Regions from separate parts of the Streptomyces sp. NPDC048337 genome, predicted to be linked through region 1. Evidence: riboswitches for the same ligand, from Rfam matches in the RefSeq annotation. Region 1 holds a riboswitch; each other region holds the start of a gene.

The links. A riboswitch is a leader RNA that binds a small molecule or an ion and turns the genes downstream of it on or off. The one in region 1 is predicted to bind cobalamin.
Region 2: it holds a riboswitch for cobalamin, as region 1 does, so the genes downstream of both, ACGFYU_RS09585 (ABC transporter substrate-binding protein) here and cobN (cobaltochelatase subunit CobN) in region 1, are expected to answer to the same signal.
Region 3: it holds a riboswitch for cobalamin, as region 1 does, so the genes downstream of both, ACGFYU_RS24455 (energy-coupling factor ABC transporter permease) here and cobN (cobaltochelatase subunit CobN) in region 1, are expected to answer to the same signal.

What each region holds. Positions count from the first base shown of each region.
Region 1 covers NZ_JBICYR010000008.1:5,410-10,051, forward strand. The annotation lists gene cobN (cobaltochelatase subunit CobN) at 1-1,545, opposite strand, end outside; cobalamin riboswitch at 1,578-1,736, opposite strand; gene ACGFYU_RS15495 (cobalamin biosynthesis protein CobG) at 2,314-3,522, shown strand; gene ACGFYU_RS15500 (precorrin-8X methylmutase) at 3,519-4,166, shown strand; gene ACGFYU_RS15505 (precorrin-2 C(20)-methyltransferase) at 4,163-4,642, shown strand, end outside.
Region 2 covers NZ_JBICYR010000004.1:336,485-341,126, forward strand. The annotation lists partial or broken gene ACGFYU_RS09575 (slipin family protein) at 1-98, opposite strand, end outside; gene ACGFYU_RS09580 (hypothetical protein) at 664-1,092, opposite strand; cobalamin riboswitch at 1,328-1,513, shown strand; gene ACGFYU_RS09585 (ABC transporter substrate-binding protein) at 1,763-2,980, shown strand; gene ACGFYU_RS09590 (iron ABC transporter permease) at 2,977-4,089, shown strand; gene ACGFYU_RS09595 (ABC transporter ATP-binding protein) at 4,086-4,642, shown strand, end outside.
Region 3 covers NZ_JBICYR010000016.1:87,740-92,381, forward strand. The annotation lists gene ACGFYU_RS24445 (hypothetical protein) at 2-526, shown strand; gene ACGFYU_RS24450 (flavodoxin family protein) at 523-1,236, opposite strand; cobalamin riboswitch at 1,301-1,524, shown strand; gene ACGFYU_RS24455 (energy-coupling factor ABC transporter permease) at 1,554-2,234, shown strand; gene ACGFYU_RS24460 (energy-coupling factor ABC transporter substrate-binding protein) at 2,231-2,569, shown strand; gene cbiQ (cobalt ECF transporter T component CbiQ) at 2,572-3,321, shown strand; gene ACGFYU_RS24470 (ATP-binding cassette domain-containing protein) at 3,318-4,139, shown strand; gene ACGFYU_RS24475 (PadR family transcriptional regulator) at 4,180-4,642, shown strand, end outside.

The DNA.
Region 1 (4,642 bases):
CGCCTGGATCCAGCGGTACGCGGCCAGGTAGTGGTGCGACGGCGGCAGGTCCGGGTCGTGGTAGATCGCGATCGGGTTCTCGCCGAAGCCGCGGGGCGGCTGGATGAGGATGAGGAGGTTCCCGCGGCGCAGGGCCGCCAGGACGATGTCGCCCTCGGGGTTTGATGAGTGGTCCACGAACATGGTGCCCGGGGCTTCGCCCCAGTGTTGCTCCACGCTCTCGCGGAGTTCGGCGGGGAGTTCGGCGAACCAGCGGCGGTAGTCGGCGGCCGGGATGCGGACCGGGTTGCGGGCCAGCTGCTCCTCGGTCAGCCAGTCCTGGTCGTGGCCTCCGGCCTCGATCAGGGCGCGGATCAGCTCGTCGCCGTCGCCTGAGACCAGGCCGGGGATGTCCGTGACGGGGCCGAAGTCGTAGCCCTCGGCGATGAGCGTGCGGAGCAGTTCCACCGCGCTGGCCGGGGTGTCGAGGCCGACCGCATTGCCGATACGGGAGTGCTTGGTGGGGTACGCGGAGAGGACGAGGGCGATTCGCTTGTCGCGGCGTTCGATGTGGCGCAGGCGGGCGTGGCGTACGGCGATACCGGCGACCCGGGCGGCCCGCTCGGGGTCGGCCACGTAGGCGGGCAGGCCGTCCTCGTCGAGCTCCTTGAAGGAGAACGGGACGGTGATCAGACGGCCGTCGAACTCGGGCACGGCGACCTGGGTGGCGGCGTCGAGGGGGGACAGGCCCTCGTCGTTCTCCTCCCAGGTGGAGCGGGAGCCGGTCAGGCAGAGGGCCTGGAGGATCGGCACGCCGAGCGCGGCGAGGGCGCCCGCGTCCCAGGACTCGTCGTCCCCGCCGGCGGAGGCGGTGGCGGGGCGGGTGCCGCCGGCCGCGAGGACGGTGGTGACGACGGCGTCGACCCCGTCGAGGGCGGCGAGCAGCTCCGGCTCCGGGGTGCGGAGGGAGGAGACGTAGAGGGGGAGCGCCTGCGCGCCCTTGGCCTCGATGGCCTCGGACAGGGCGTGCACGAAGGCGGTGTTGCCGCTCATCTGGTGCGCGCGGTAGTAGAGCACGGCGACGGTCGGGCTGCCGTCCGCCGGACGCGTGGTCCGCGCGGTGCGGTCCAGGGGGCCCCAGGTGGGGGCGGCGGCGGGGGGCTCGAAGCCGTGGCCGGTGAGGAGGACCGTGTCCGAGAGGAAGCGGGCCAGCTGGTCGAGGTTGGCGGGGCCGCCGTGCGCGAGGTAGCCGTGCGCCTCGGCGGCGATGCCGATGGGGACCGTGGAGGCCTCCATCAGCTGGGCGTCCGGGGCCTGTTCGCCGGTCAGGACCACGACCGGGCGGGTCTGGCCGGGGGCGAGGAGCAGGTCGAGGCCCTCCTGCCAGGCGCGGAGGCCGCCGAGGAGGCGTACGACGACCAGGTCGACTCCGTCGAGGAGGCCGGGGAGGTCGTCGAGGGGAAGGCGGGAGGGGTTCGCGAACCGGTACGGGACGGGGCCGTCCGCCGTGTTCGCCGCGCGGGCGCTGAGCAGATCGGTGTCGGACGTCGACAGCAGCAGGATCATGCGGCGGCAGGCCTTCCTCGGGGTTTCCGCGCCCCGGGCAGTGAGGACAGCGGGAGTTCCTGACTCACCCTTCGGCCGTTGGCTGCCGGGTTCACAGTGGCGGGACCGCGCCGGAATCGCACCGGGCTTCCTCCCATGTCGCCGTCCTCGGCGACGGCGGGCCGTGTGGTCCGCCGGAAGGTCATCTTAGGGGGCCTTTTCCCTGGCCGGGAGTGGGGGTGGTGGCGTCGGGGCGCTCGCGCTGGCGTGGGCGGGTGGGTTCCGGGTGCCGTTGCGCTCGCGCTGGCGTTGGCGGGTTGATGTCGGGTGCCGTTGCGCTCGCGCTGGCGTTGGCGGGTTGATGTCGGGTGCGGCTCCGTTGCCGGGGCTCTGCCCCGGGCCCCGCGCCTCAAACGCCGGCGGGGCTGGGTGTGGGTGGTGTGGCTGGGTGGGTGCGGCTTACGGATCGGGGCTCTGCCCCGGGCCCCGCGCCTCGAACGCCGGCGGGGCTGGGTGTGGGTGGTGTGGTTGGGTGGGTGCGGGTTGTGGGGCGGGGTTCTTGGGGCGGCCACCGGCCGGGTGGGCCGGGGTCGGGGCCGGGGTGGGGTGTCGTCCGGGGCGGGCTTCGATGTTCGGCGCCTGCTCCGCGTGTGAGGTGTCGGGCGGCGGCGTGCGCCGAATTCATCTCGTTTTAGCCCCGGACGACACCCCACCCCGGCCCCGACCCCGGCGGGCGGGGTGGTGACGGACACAGGTCGGGGGAGGGGAATCGTGGGTATGCTCGCCGCCATGCCCCAGCCCCCTTCCGCCGCATCGCGGGACGAACCCGTCATACGGGAGCGCGGTGACGCCTGCCCCGGAGCGCTGCGTCTGCACGCGGCCGACGACGGGTACCTGGCGCGGGTCCGGATCCCCGGCGGGCTGCTCGACGCCGCGCAGGCGGCCGCGCTCGCCGAGGCCGCCGACCGGTTCGGGGACGGGTATCTGGAGCTCACCTCGCGCGGGAACGTGCAGTTGCGCGGGCTCGCCGATGGTTGTGGCGGCGGGCTGGCCGAACTGCTCGGCGCGGTTGGGCTGCTGCCCTGGCCGAGCCATGAGCGGATTCGGAACATCGTCGCCGGTCCGATGGTCGATCCCGCCTCGGTGCGTGCGCTGGACGCGGCGCTCTGTGCCGAGCCGAAGGCCGCCGCCCTGTCCGGCCGGTTCCTGTTCGCCGTCGACGACGGGCGCGGGGACGTGGCCGCCCTCGACCCCGACGTCACCCTGCTCGCGCAGCCCGGCGGCCGGGTGCTGGTCCGGCTCGGCTCGGCGCCGGACGCCGTCGAGGTGGCCGCCGCCGACGCCGCGCGGGCCGGGCTGGAGGCCGCCCTCCACTTCCTCGACGCCGCGGCCGCCGCCGGGACGCGGGCCTGGCGGGTCGATGAGTTGCCCCATGAACACTCCCTGGAGGGGAGCGAGTTCGCCGATCGGCTCGTGGCGCGCGGCATGCGTGCGCGGTACGTCGCCGACGCGCCCCGCCCGTACGCGGATCCGCCCGCGGCCGGTGTGCACGGGGACGCGCTCTGTGTCCTCATCCCCCTCGGCCGGCTGAGCACCGCCCAGTGGCGGGAACTGCCCGGCGAGCTGCGGATCACGCCCTGGCGCAGCATCCTCGTCACCGACACCACCGCCCGCCCCGCCGGGCTCGTCACCTCGCCCGACAGCCCCTGGGAGTCCGTCACCGCCTGCACCGGCCGCCCCGGCTGCGCCAAGTCCCTCGCCGACGTACGCGCCGACGCCCGGGCCGTCGCCGAGCGGGCGCGGGGGCCGCTGCCGGTGCACTGGTCCGGCTGCGAACGCCGCTGCGGGCATCCGCGCGGCACCGCCTGGGTGGACCTGGTGGCCACGCCCGACGGGTACCGGCTCGGCGCGGACCCGGTGGCACGCCATGAACTCGCCGCGGCCCTCGCCGCCGCCCGCAACCAACCCCCCGTGTCCGAACCCGCAGTGAAGAAATGAGCGAGTACACCGTGTTTGAGTACGAGAAGGACGGCGCCGCGATCTACCGCCAGTCCTTTGCCACGATCCGCGCCGAGGCGGACCTCTCCGGGCTGCCCGCCTCCGTCGCGCACGTCGCGGTGCGCATGATTCACGCCTGCGGGATGACCGACCTGCCCAAGGACCTCGGCTACACCCCGGACGTCGTGCTGCGCGCCCGCGCCGCGCTGCACGCCGGTGCGCCGATCCTGTGCGACGTGCAGATGGTCGCCAGCGGGGTCACCCGCAAGCGGCTGCCCGCCGGCAACGACGTGATCTGTACTCTGTCCGACCCGGCCGTGCCGGAGCTCGCCGCGAAGATGGGCACCACGCGCAGTGCCGCCGCCCTCGAAGTGTGGCGTGACCGGGGCCTGTTGGAGGGCTCGGTGATCGCCGTCGGCAACGCGCCGACCGCGCTCTTCCGGCTGCTGGAGATGATCGAGGAGGGTGCGCCGCGCCCGGCCGCCGTCATCGGCGTCCCCGTCGGCTTCATCGGCGCCGCCGAGTCCAAGGACGCCCTCGCCGAACACCCCTCGGCCCTCGACCACTTGATCGTGCGGGGCCGCCGCGGCGGCAGCGCCATCGCGGCCGCCGCCGTCAACGCGATCGCGAGCGAGGAAGAATGAGCACCGGAAAGCTGTACGGGGTCGGGCTCGGGCCCGGCGACCCCTCCCTGATGACCCTGCGCGCCGTCGAGGTGATCGGAGAGGCGGACGTCGTCGCCTACCACAGCGCCCGCCACGGCCGCTCGATCGCCCGCTCGATCGCCGCGAAGCACCTGCGTGCCGACCACATCGAGGAGCCGCTGGTCTACCCGGTCACCACCGAGACCACCGACCACCCCGGCGGCTACCAGGGCGCGATGGAGGAGTTCTACGAGGCGGCCGCCGCCCGCCTCGCCGCCCACCTGGACGCCGGTCGCACCGTGGCCGTGCTCGCGGAGGGCGATCCGCTCTTCTACAGCTCGTACATGCACATGCACAAGCGGCTCGCGGACCGGTACGAGACCGAGGTCATCCCCGGCGTCACCTCCGTGAGCGCCGCCGCCGCCCGGCTCGGCACCCCGCTCGTGGAGGGCGAGGAGGTCCTGACCATCCTCCCC
Region 2 (4,642 bases), on a different contig from region 1:
ATCACGAGGGTGGAGTTCTTCTCCGCCGCCACCTCGACCACCGTCTGCAGCAAGCGCAACTGCATCGCCTCCGGCGTATCGGCCGTGATCCGTGAGGCCGATGGTTGTACTCTGCGCAGCCCGCCCTTGACCTGCGATGAGCGGCAGGGAGCAGACAAACCGGGAGTTTCCTTACGCTTCGGACCATACCCAAGTCCGACATCTAGCTTTCGGATGTTTCCGCAGGTCAGTCCCCCTGATCCCTTCGGGTGCGTCTTGCCGGCGTGAAAACATGGCTGCGGCGCCTGCCCGCCGATGCCGGTAGCTCGTTGGGACGTTGAGCCCGTAGGTCAGTCTGGTGCCGGGGCCGCAGAGGGGCCACGCACTGTTGCCATCGAGCACGTCGGTCAGATTCTCGCTCCCCCCGCGGCCCCTTGGGCAGGCGTCGGCCCGTACGGACCAATACCGGGGTCAGCCGAGATACGGCCGGAAGGGATAGTAGGGCGATCTCGAGAGGCTGACTTGCCCCGCGTGCATGGCTGTTGCGGAGGTTGCGCGTGGTGGGGCGGGATATGTTGATCTGGGCCAGTTCATAGCCCCGGGTTTCCGTCATTCGCGCACGACAACCTGTACGGGCGCCCGCCCCCGGTACCCCGAGGGGCGGACGCCCTGCCGCTCCGGCCCTCAGGCGAGGGGGTTGCGGGCGGATTTGGAGCCCTCGGAGCAGGGGTCGGTGCCCCACTCCTCGTTGCAGATGATGAGTGCGATGTTGGCGATGTTGTAGCCGTCCGAGAGGCTCAGGCCATTGTGCGGCGTCCCGCTCCCGTTGCAGCCGTTGTAGTCGTAGCGGAGCGTCGAGGTTGTCCAGTACTGACCGTTCGTCCGGTAGACCTTGAACTTCGCGTACACCGGGTTGGCATTGCACTTGGTGTCGCGGACGGTGAGGTTAATGTTGGACAGGCTGCCCGGGCCTGCCCACGTCCACGAGGCGCTCGCCGTGCCGTATCCGCTGGTCACCGAGGCGGATCCGGTAGCGGCGTGGGCGGTGCCTGGAAGCGCGAGGACGACCGCGGCGGCGGCCGCGGCGGTCGGCAGGGCATGACGGATGCGCATCGTTCCCCCTGGTCGGTCGCTGATGACGGGCCGAACCTAGCGCCCCGTCCCGGCAGAACGACAGGCTCCATAGCAAAGCCCCAGGTCAGCGACCTGGGGCTTGTTTGTTGTCTAGACCTATTGGGTGCCATGCGCGCCACGAGCTCGCTGAGGCAGAGCTCCGGGCGGGCTCCCCCGAGCCCGACGACCACGCGCTGTGGCCGGTCGCACAGTTGTGGGTCTGGCGGGGCTGCGGCCGGTTCTGCGATGCTTCCGTCCGACAAGCGACGGCGGAACGAGGAAGCCGGTGAGATTCCGGCACGGTACCGCCACTGTGTAGGGGGAGCGACTCCACCCATGGCCACCGCCCCATCCGGGGGTGGGAAGGCCGGAGAAGCCGTGATCCCGAGTCAGGAGACTCACGCCGTCGCACCTCGATGTACGGGGCGGATTTCCCCAGGAGAGGCGGTGGCACCCGTGTGCCTGCGTATGTGCGGTGGCGGCTTCACGCTGCCCGCGGTTCTTCGGAGCCGGCCTGCCCGGGTTGATTCCTGCGCCCGTTCCCTCAGGTTCTGACGACCCCCTCCCCCAGCGGGTTCCTTCCCGTACGCCCGCATCACGTGCCCTGCGTACCAGTGCTGCGCACTGCCCATGAACGTCACCAGGAGTCACCTTGTCCGTACGATCCGCCATGCCCAGTCGCCGTCAGGCAGCCGTGGTGGCCTTCCTCGCCGCCGCCCTCACGCTCACCGCGTGCGGCAGCGACGCCGGCCCGCCCGCCGACGCCAAGGCCCAGGCCGCCGGGGAGGGTTGCATCAAGGACTTCGACCCGGCCAAGGACTACTTCCCGGTCAAGTCGACGGTGGAGCACGCCAAGAACTTCACGCTCCGGTACGAGAAGAGCTACCAGGTGCTCACCGTCAACGAGCCCTTCCCCAAGGGGAAGCCCGAGTCGTACGTCCTGGTCAAGTGCGGTGCGCCAAAGCCGGAGTTGACCGGTGAGCTGGCGTCCGCGCAGCAGGTCACGGTTCCGGTCAAGAGCCTGTACTCCGCCTCCACCACCCACCTGCCGCTGCTCACCGAGACCGGCGCCCTCGACGTGCTGACGGGGGTGGCGAGCACCGCGACCATCTCCTCCGCCCAGGTGATCGAGCGGGTGAAGGCAGGGAAGGTCACCGAGTACGCCAAGGACCGTACGCTCAACGCCGAGACGGTCATCGGCGCCAAGCCGGATGTACTGATGACCCAGGGCACCGACGACCCGCAGTACCCGAAGCTGCGCCAGGCCGGAATCGCCGTCGTCGCCAACGCCGAGTGGCTGGAGGCCAGTCCGCTCGGCCGCGCCGAGTGGGTCAAGGCGATGGCCGCGCTCACCGGGGCGGAGCAGCGAGCCGGCGAGGTCTTCGACACCATCGAGACCGACTACCGGAAGGTCGCCGAGAAGGGCGCACAGGCGGTAAAGGAGGGCAAGGCCGTCGAAATCCTGCCCGGCACGATGTATCAGGGCACCTGGTACATGCCCGCCGGCGGCAGCTACGCCGCCCAGCTGATCAAGGACGCGGGCGGCACCTACCCCTGGGCCGGCGAGGCGGGCACCGGCAACCTGCAGCTGAACTTCGAGGCCGTGTACGCCAAGGGCGGCGAGGCCCCGGTCTGGATCGCCGACCAGAAGTGGAAGTCCACCGCCGACGCGGTGAAGGCGGACAACCGGTACGGGCAGTTGAAGGCTCTCTCCGGCGGTGCGGTCTGGACGAACACCAAGGCGCTCGGCTCCGGCGGCGGCAACGACTACTTCGAGCGCGGCGTGCTGCGCCCTGACCTGGTCCTCGCCGACCTCTTCGCGCTGATGCACCCGGACCAGGCGAAGGACCACACGTTCACCTTCTACCAGCCGGTGCCGAAGGCGTGACGACGCACACGGCAACCGCGCCGACCGCCGTCCCGGATGCCCCCGACGCCCCGCGGCCGCTGCGGGCGGGGCGGCGGCGCCTCGCCGTCGTCCTCGCCCTCGCGGCCGGTACCGCCACGCTGTTCGTCCTCACCATCGCGACCGGCTCCCACCCGGTGCCGGTCGCGGAGGTGGTGCGGATCCTGTTCGGCGGCACCGCCGAGGACCCGCGATGGACGGTGATCGTCGAGCAGGTGCGGCTGCCGCGCGCGCTGACCGCCGCCGCCGTCGGTGCCGCCCTGGCGGTGGCGGGCGCACAGATGCAGACCTTGTTCCGCAACGCGCTGGCCGACCCGTTCTCCCTCGGGGTGAGTTCGGGCGCGAGCATGGGCGTCGCCGCCGTGGTGGTCGGCACCGGCGGGGTGGCCGGAAGCTTCACCGGAAACCTCGCCGGACTGGGGCGTGGGGGCGTCGTCCTGGCCGCCTCGCTCGGCGCCGCCGCCGTGCTGGCCCTCGTACTGCTGCTCTCGCGATGGGTCCAGTCGGCCGTCACCCTGCTCGTCATCGGTGTCATGATCGGGTCGGCGGCCACCGCCGTGGTCGGCGTGATGCTCGTCTACGCCCGTCCCGAACGCGCCCAGCAGTTCGTCATGTGGGGCCTGGGCAGCTTCAGCGCCACGACCTGGCCCGACCTCCAGGTCATGCTGCCCGTCATCGGTGCCGGCCTGCTGACCGCGCTGCTGACCGCGAAACGCCTCAACGCCCTGCTGCTCGGCGAGGACTACGCCCGCACCATGGGGCTGAACGTGCGGCGCAGCCGCGATCTGGCCCTGCTCGGCACGTCGCTGCTGGCGGGCGCGGCGACCGCGTTCTGCGGCCCCGTCGCCTTCCTGGGCCTCGCGGTGCCGCATCTGACGCGGGTGGCGCTGGGGACCTCGGACCACCGGGCGCTCATCCCGGCGTCCATGCTCGCCGGGGCCTTCCTCGCGCTGGCGTGCGCGCTGCTGAGCCAGCCGCCCGGCACGGATTCCGTGCTGCCGCTCAACGCCATCACCTCACTGTTCGGCGCCCCCGTCGTCATCGCGTTCCTGATCCGCAGCCGTCGCGGCGTACAAGGAGTGGCCTCGTGACCGACACGATGACCGGACCCGTCACGGACACGGCCGACCGACCGGACCGGACCGGCGGCCTGGTCACCCAGGGGCTCGCCGTCGGCTACCGCACCCGGTCGCCGCGCCGCCGCGGCACGGGGCGTGCCGTGCTCTCGGGGCTGGACCTCCAGGCGCGGGCCGGCGAACTGACCGTCCTGCTCGGCCCCAACGGCGCGGGCAAGTCCACTCTCCTGCGCACCCTGTGCGGGCTCCTGCCGCCGCTCGACGGCCGGATACGCATCGGTGGCGCCGACCTCGCACGGCAGCGGCCGGCCGCGCTCGCCCGGCGGCTCGCGGTCGTCCTGACCGACCGGGTGGACCCCGGGCTGCTGTCCGTACGAGAACTGGCCGGGCTCGGCCGCCACCCGCACACCGGCTTCACCGGCCGCCTCACGGCCGCGGACCACGCGGCCGTCGAGTGGTCGCTGGGGGCGGTGGGGGCCGGGCATCTGGCCGACCGGCCGGCCGCCGAGCTCTCCGACGGCGAGCGCCAGCGCGTCCTGACCGCCCGCGCCCTCGCCCAGGAACCCGA
Region 3 (4,642 bases), on a different contig from region 1:
CATGATCCATCCGCGCCTGCACCGGCTCACCGCCGTGACCTCCGGGGTGCTGCTCGCCGCCGGGCTCTCCCTCGTAGCTCCGGCCTCGGCCACGACGGCCGCCGCCGGTCGCGCACCGGCCCAGACCCAGACGCCGCTCGTCGTCAATGCCCGCTGGGGCGGGCACCCCACCTACGACCGGCTCGTCATCGACCTCAAGGGGGGCCTCCCCTCGGTCACCGTCACTCCCGTCTCCCACCTGGTCTACGACGGGTCCGGCAAGCCCGTCCCGCTGGCCGGGAAGTTCTTCCTGCAGATCCGGCTGAACCCCGCCGCCGCGCACGACGACGCGGGGCACAGCGTCTACAAGGGGCCCAAGCTCCAGAAGATCTTCCTCCCCCAGCTCAAGGGCCTCGCCCTGACCGGCGACTTCGAGGGGTACGTCACCTTCGGCGCCGCCTTCGCCACGAATCCGTACTACCGCACCTTCACGCTGCACTCGCCCGACCGGTTCGTCGTGGACTTCGCGCACACCAACCGGTGCTAGCGGTGCTCGGGATTGGGGAAGTCGAAACGGCAGCCGGCGTCCCACAGTGAGCGCTGGTTGCCGTGCGCCGGAATCCCGCCCGCCCGCTTGAGGAGGGCGGCCAGGTGCATCAGGTTCCAGGACATGAAGGTGGTGTTCCGGTTGGTGAAGTCGTTCTCGGGGCCGCCCGAGCCCGGGTCGAGGTAGGAGGGCCCGGGTCCGGCCTCGCCGATCCAGCCCGCGTCGGCCTGCGGCGGGATCGCGTAGCCGAGGTGCTGGAGGCTGTAGAGGATGTTCATGGCGCAGTGTTTGACGCCGTCCTCGTTGCCGGTGATCAGCGCACCGCCGACGCGTCCGTAATAGGCGTACTGGCCCTGCTCGTTCAGGAGCGAGGAGCAGGCGTAGAGCCGCTCGATGACCTGCTTCATCACCGAGCTGTTGTCGCCCAGCCAGATCGGGCCGCACAGCACGAGGATGTCGGCGTCCATGATCTGGCTGTAGAGCACCGGCCACTGGTCGCTCTCCCAGCCGTGGTCGGTCATGTCCGGCCAGACGCCCGTCGCGATGTCGTGGTCGACGGCCCGGATGAGCGAGGTCCGGACGCCGGCCGACTCCATGACGGCGCGGCTCTTGTCGATCAGGCCCTCGGTGTTGCTGGTCTCGGGCGAGCGCTTGAGCGTGCAGTTCACGTAGACGGCGGTCAGGTCCGGGTACGAGTAGTCGGCTGCCACCCCTTCACACTGGGCGGATCGGGCCGGCGCCGCCACCGGAGCGCACCCATCCGGGACATCCGGGATAGGGTCAGTGGGCCTTGGTGTTCGGGAAACCGGTGGGAAACCGGTGCGGCCCTCGCCACTGTGATCGGGAAGTCCGGCTCCACTCTCCCCCAGACTCCGTCCGGGAGGTGCCCCCAGCGGGAAGCCACTGGGCCCGCGCGGGAGACCGCACGGCCCGGGAAGGCGGAGCCCGGGCATCAGTACCCGTGAGCCAGGAGACCGGCCGGGGCGCGCTGTCCATCCACGAGGTGCTGGAGAGGTCTTCCCCACACATGCACATAGCCGAGGGCTTCCTGCCCCCCTTGCACGCGGTCGCCTGGGGCGCCGCGTCCGCCCCCTTCGTCGTACACGGTGTCCGCGCCCTGAGCCGCGAGGTGAAGGCCAATCCGGAGAGCACCCTGCTGCTCGGGGCGTCCGGAGCGTTCACCTTCGTCCTGTCCGCGCTGAAGATCCCCTCCGTGACGGGCAGTTGCTCGCACCCGACCGGCACCGGGCTCGGGGCCATCCTCTTCCGGCCACCGATCATGGCCGTGCTCGGCACGATCACCCTGCTCTTCCAGGCGCTGCTGCTGGCGCACGGCGGGCTGACCACCCTCGGCGCCAACGTCTTCTCCATGGCGATCGCCGGGCCGTGGGCGGGGTACGGCGTCTACCGGCTGCTGCGCGGCCTCGACGTGCCGCTGATGGTGACCGTGTTCTTCGGCGCCTTCTTCGCCGACCTGGTCACCTACTGCGTGACCTCGGTGCAGCTGGCGCTCGCCTTCCCGGACCCGGTGACGGGCTTCCTCGGCGCGCTCGGGAAGTTCGGCGGGATCTTCGCGGTCACCCAGCTCCCGCTCGCGGTGAGCGAGGGCCTGCTGACCGTGCTCGTGATGCGGCTGCTGATGCGGTCCAGCCGGTCGGACCTGGTCCGCCTCGGCGTCGCGAAGCTGAAGGAGGCGACGGCCCGATGAGCCGGAACGCGAAGATCAACACCCTGCTGCTGTTCCTGGTGGCGGCGCTGGCCGTACTCCCGCTCGCGCTGGGGCTCGGCGACGACAAGGAGGAGCCGTTCGCGGGCGCCGACGCGCAGGCGGAGGCGGCCATCACCGAGCTGAAGCCGGACTACGAGCCGTGGTTCTCGCCGCTGTACGAACCCCCGTCCGGGGAGATCGAGTCGGCGCTGTTCGCCCTCCAGGCGGCCCTGGGCGCGGGCGTGCTCGCGTACTACTTCGGCGTCCGCAAGGGCCGCCGCCAGGGGGCGGCGGCAGCGGAGGCCGCCTCGTCCGCGCCCGCCCCGGAGGCGTAGGGGTGCTGCCGATCGACGCGGCCGCGCACGGCAGCCGCTGGCGGCACCGGCACCCGCTGGAGAAGGCCCTGCTGGGGATCGGGCTGACGGTCACGGCGGTGTGCCTGCCGCCGTGGCCCGGCGGGCCGGTGGTCGCCGCCGCCACGCTCGCCGTGCTGCTCGGCCCCGCCGGGGTCACGGGGCGGCAGCTGTGGCGGGCCTTCCGGATCCCGCTCGGCTTCTGCTTCACGGGGGCGCTGCCGCTGCTGTTCGCCGTGGGCGGGCCCGACGGGCTCGTCGCACTGGCCCCCGACGGCCCCCGGCAGGCGGTGGAGCTGCTGCTGCGCACCTCCGCGGCCTCGCTCGGCGTGCTGCTGTTCGCTTTCACCACCCCGGTCTCCGACGTGCTGCCGCGGCTGGTCCGGGCGGGGGTGCCGGCCCCGGTGGTCGACGTGGCCCTGGTCATGTACCGCATCGGGTTCCTGCTGCTGGACTCCCTCGCCCGCGTCCGCCAGGCGCAGGCGGCCCGGCTGGGCACCACCGGCCGGGCGGCGGCGTGGCGTTCGCTGGCCGGGCTCGCGGCGACCTCTTTCGTACGGGCCTTCGACCGCGCGGCTCGGCTCCAGTCGGGCCTGGCCGGGCGCGGCTACGACGGCGCGCTGCGGGTGCTCGTACCGGAGTCCGCGCTGTCCTGGCGGTTCCTGGCCGCGTCGGCGGCGCTTCTGGCGGCCCTGGTGGCCGTGACCCTCGTACTGAAGGAGCTGTACCTGTGAGGCCGTTGGTGGAACTGGTGGGCGCGGGCTACGCGTACGAGGACGGGCCCGCCGTGCTGTCCGGGGTGGACTTCGGGATCGCCGAGGGCCGCGCGCTGGTGCTGCTGGGCCGCAACGGCAGCGGCAAGACCACCCTGATGCGGCTGCTGAGCGGGGGCCTGCGGCCGGGCTCGGGCGCGCTGCACCTCGACGGCGCGGCGGTGGCCCACGACCGGGCCGGCCTGACCCGGCTGCGGACCGCGGTCCAGCTGGTGGTCCAGGACCCGGACGACCAGCTGTTCGCGGCCTCGGTGGAGCAGGACGTGTCCTTCGGGCCGATGAACCTGGGCCTGCCGTTGCCGGAGGTCCACGAGCGCGTCGAGTCGGCCCTGGCCGCGCTGGACATCACGGCGCTGCGGGACCGGCCGACGCACCTGCTCTCCTACGGGCAGCGCAAGCGGGCGGCGATCGCGGGGGCGGTGGCGATGGCTCCGCGGGTGCTGATCCTGGACGAGCCGACGGCGGGGCTGGATCCGGACGGGCAGGAGCGGCTGCTGGACGCCCTCTCGGGCCTGCGTTCGGCGGGCACCACGGTGGTCATGGCCACCCACGACGTGGAGCTGGCGGTCCGCTGGGCCGACGACGCGGCGGTCCTCACCCCGGGCGGGATCCGCACGGGCCCGGCCGAGGTCCTCCTCTCGGACCCGGCCCTCCTGGCCGAGGCGGGCCTCCGCCAGGCCTGGTCCCCGGCGGTGACGGCCTTCCTCCGTACCCACGGCTTCCTCGCCGCCGACGCCCCCGGCCCCCGCCTCCCGGAATCCCTGTCCACGTGGCGCTGACCGTCCCGTCCGCGGGGCCGGACAAACCTAGGATGGCGGCATGTCGCTGCCCCACGCCATCCTCACCGCCCTGCTCGAGAAGCCCTCGTCCGGGCTGGAGCTGACCCGGCGGTTCGACAAGTCGATCGGATACTTCTGGTCCGCGACGCACCAGCAGATCTACCGCGAGCTGGGACGGCTGGAGGAGTCCGGGCTGATCCGGGCGCTGCCCAGCGAGGTGCCCGTGCGCGGGCAGAAGAAGGAGTACGAGGTCCTGCCCGCCGGCGGCGCGGAGCTCGCCCGGTGGGTCGGCGAGAGCCAGGACCCCAAGCCGATGCGCGACCCGCTGCTGCTGCGCATCCGGGCGGCCGGCGTCGTGGGGCCGCAGGGGCTCGGCCCCGAGCTGCGGCGCCACCTGGAGCTGCACCAGCGGCAGTTGGCGCAGTACGAGGCCATCGAGGAGAAGGACTTCCCGGCGGAGCGCGACGCCGTCGAGGACCGGCTGCGGCGGCTCGTCCTGCACG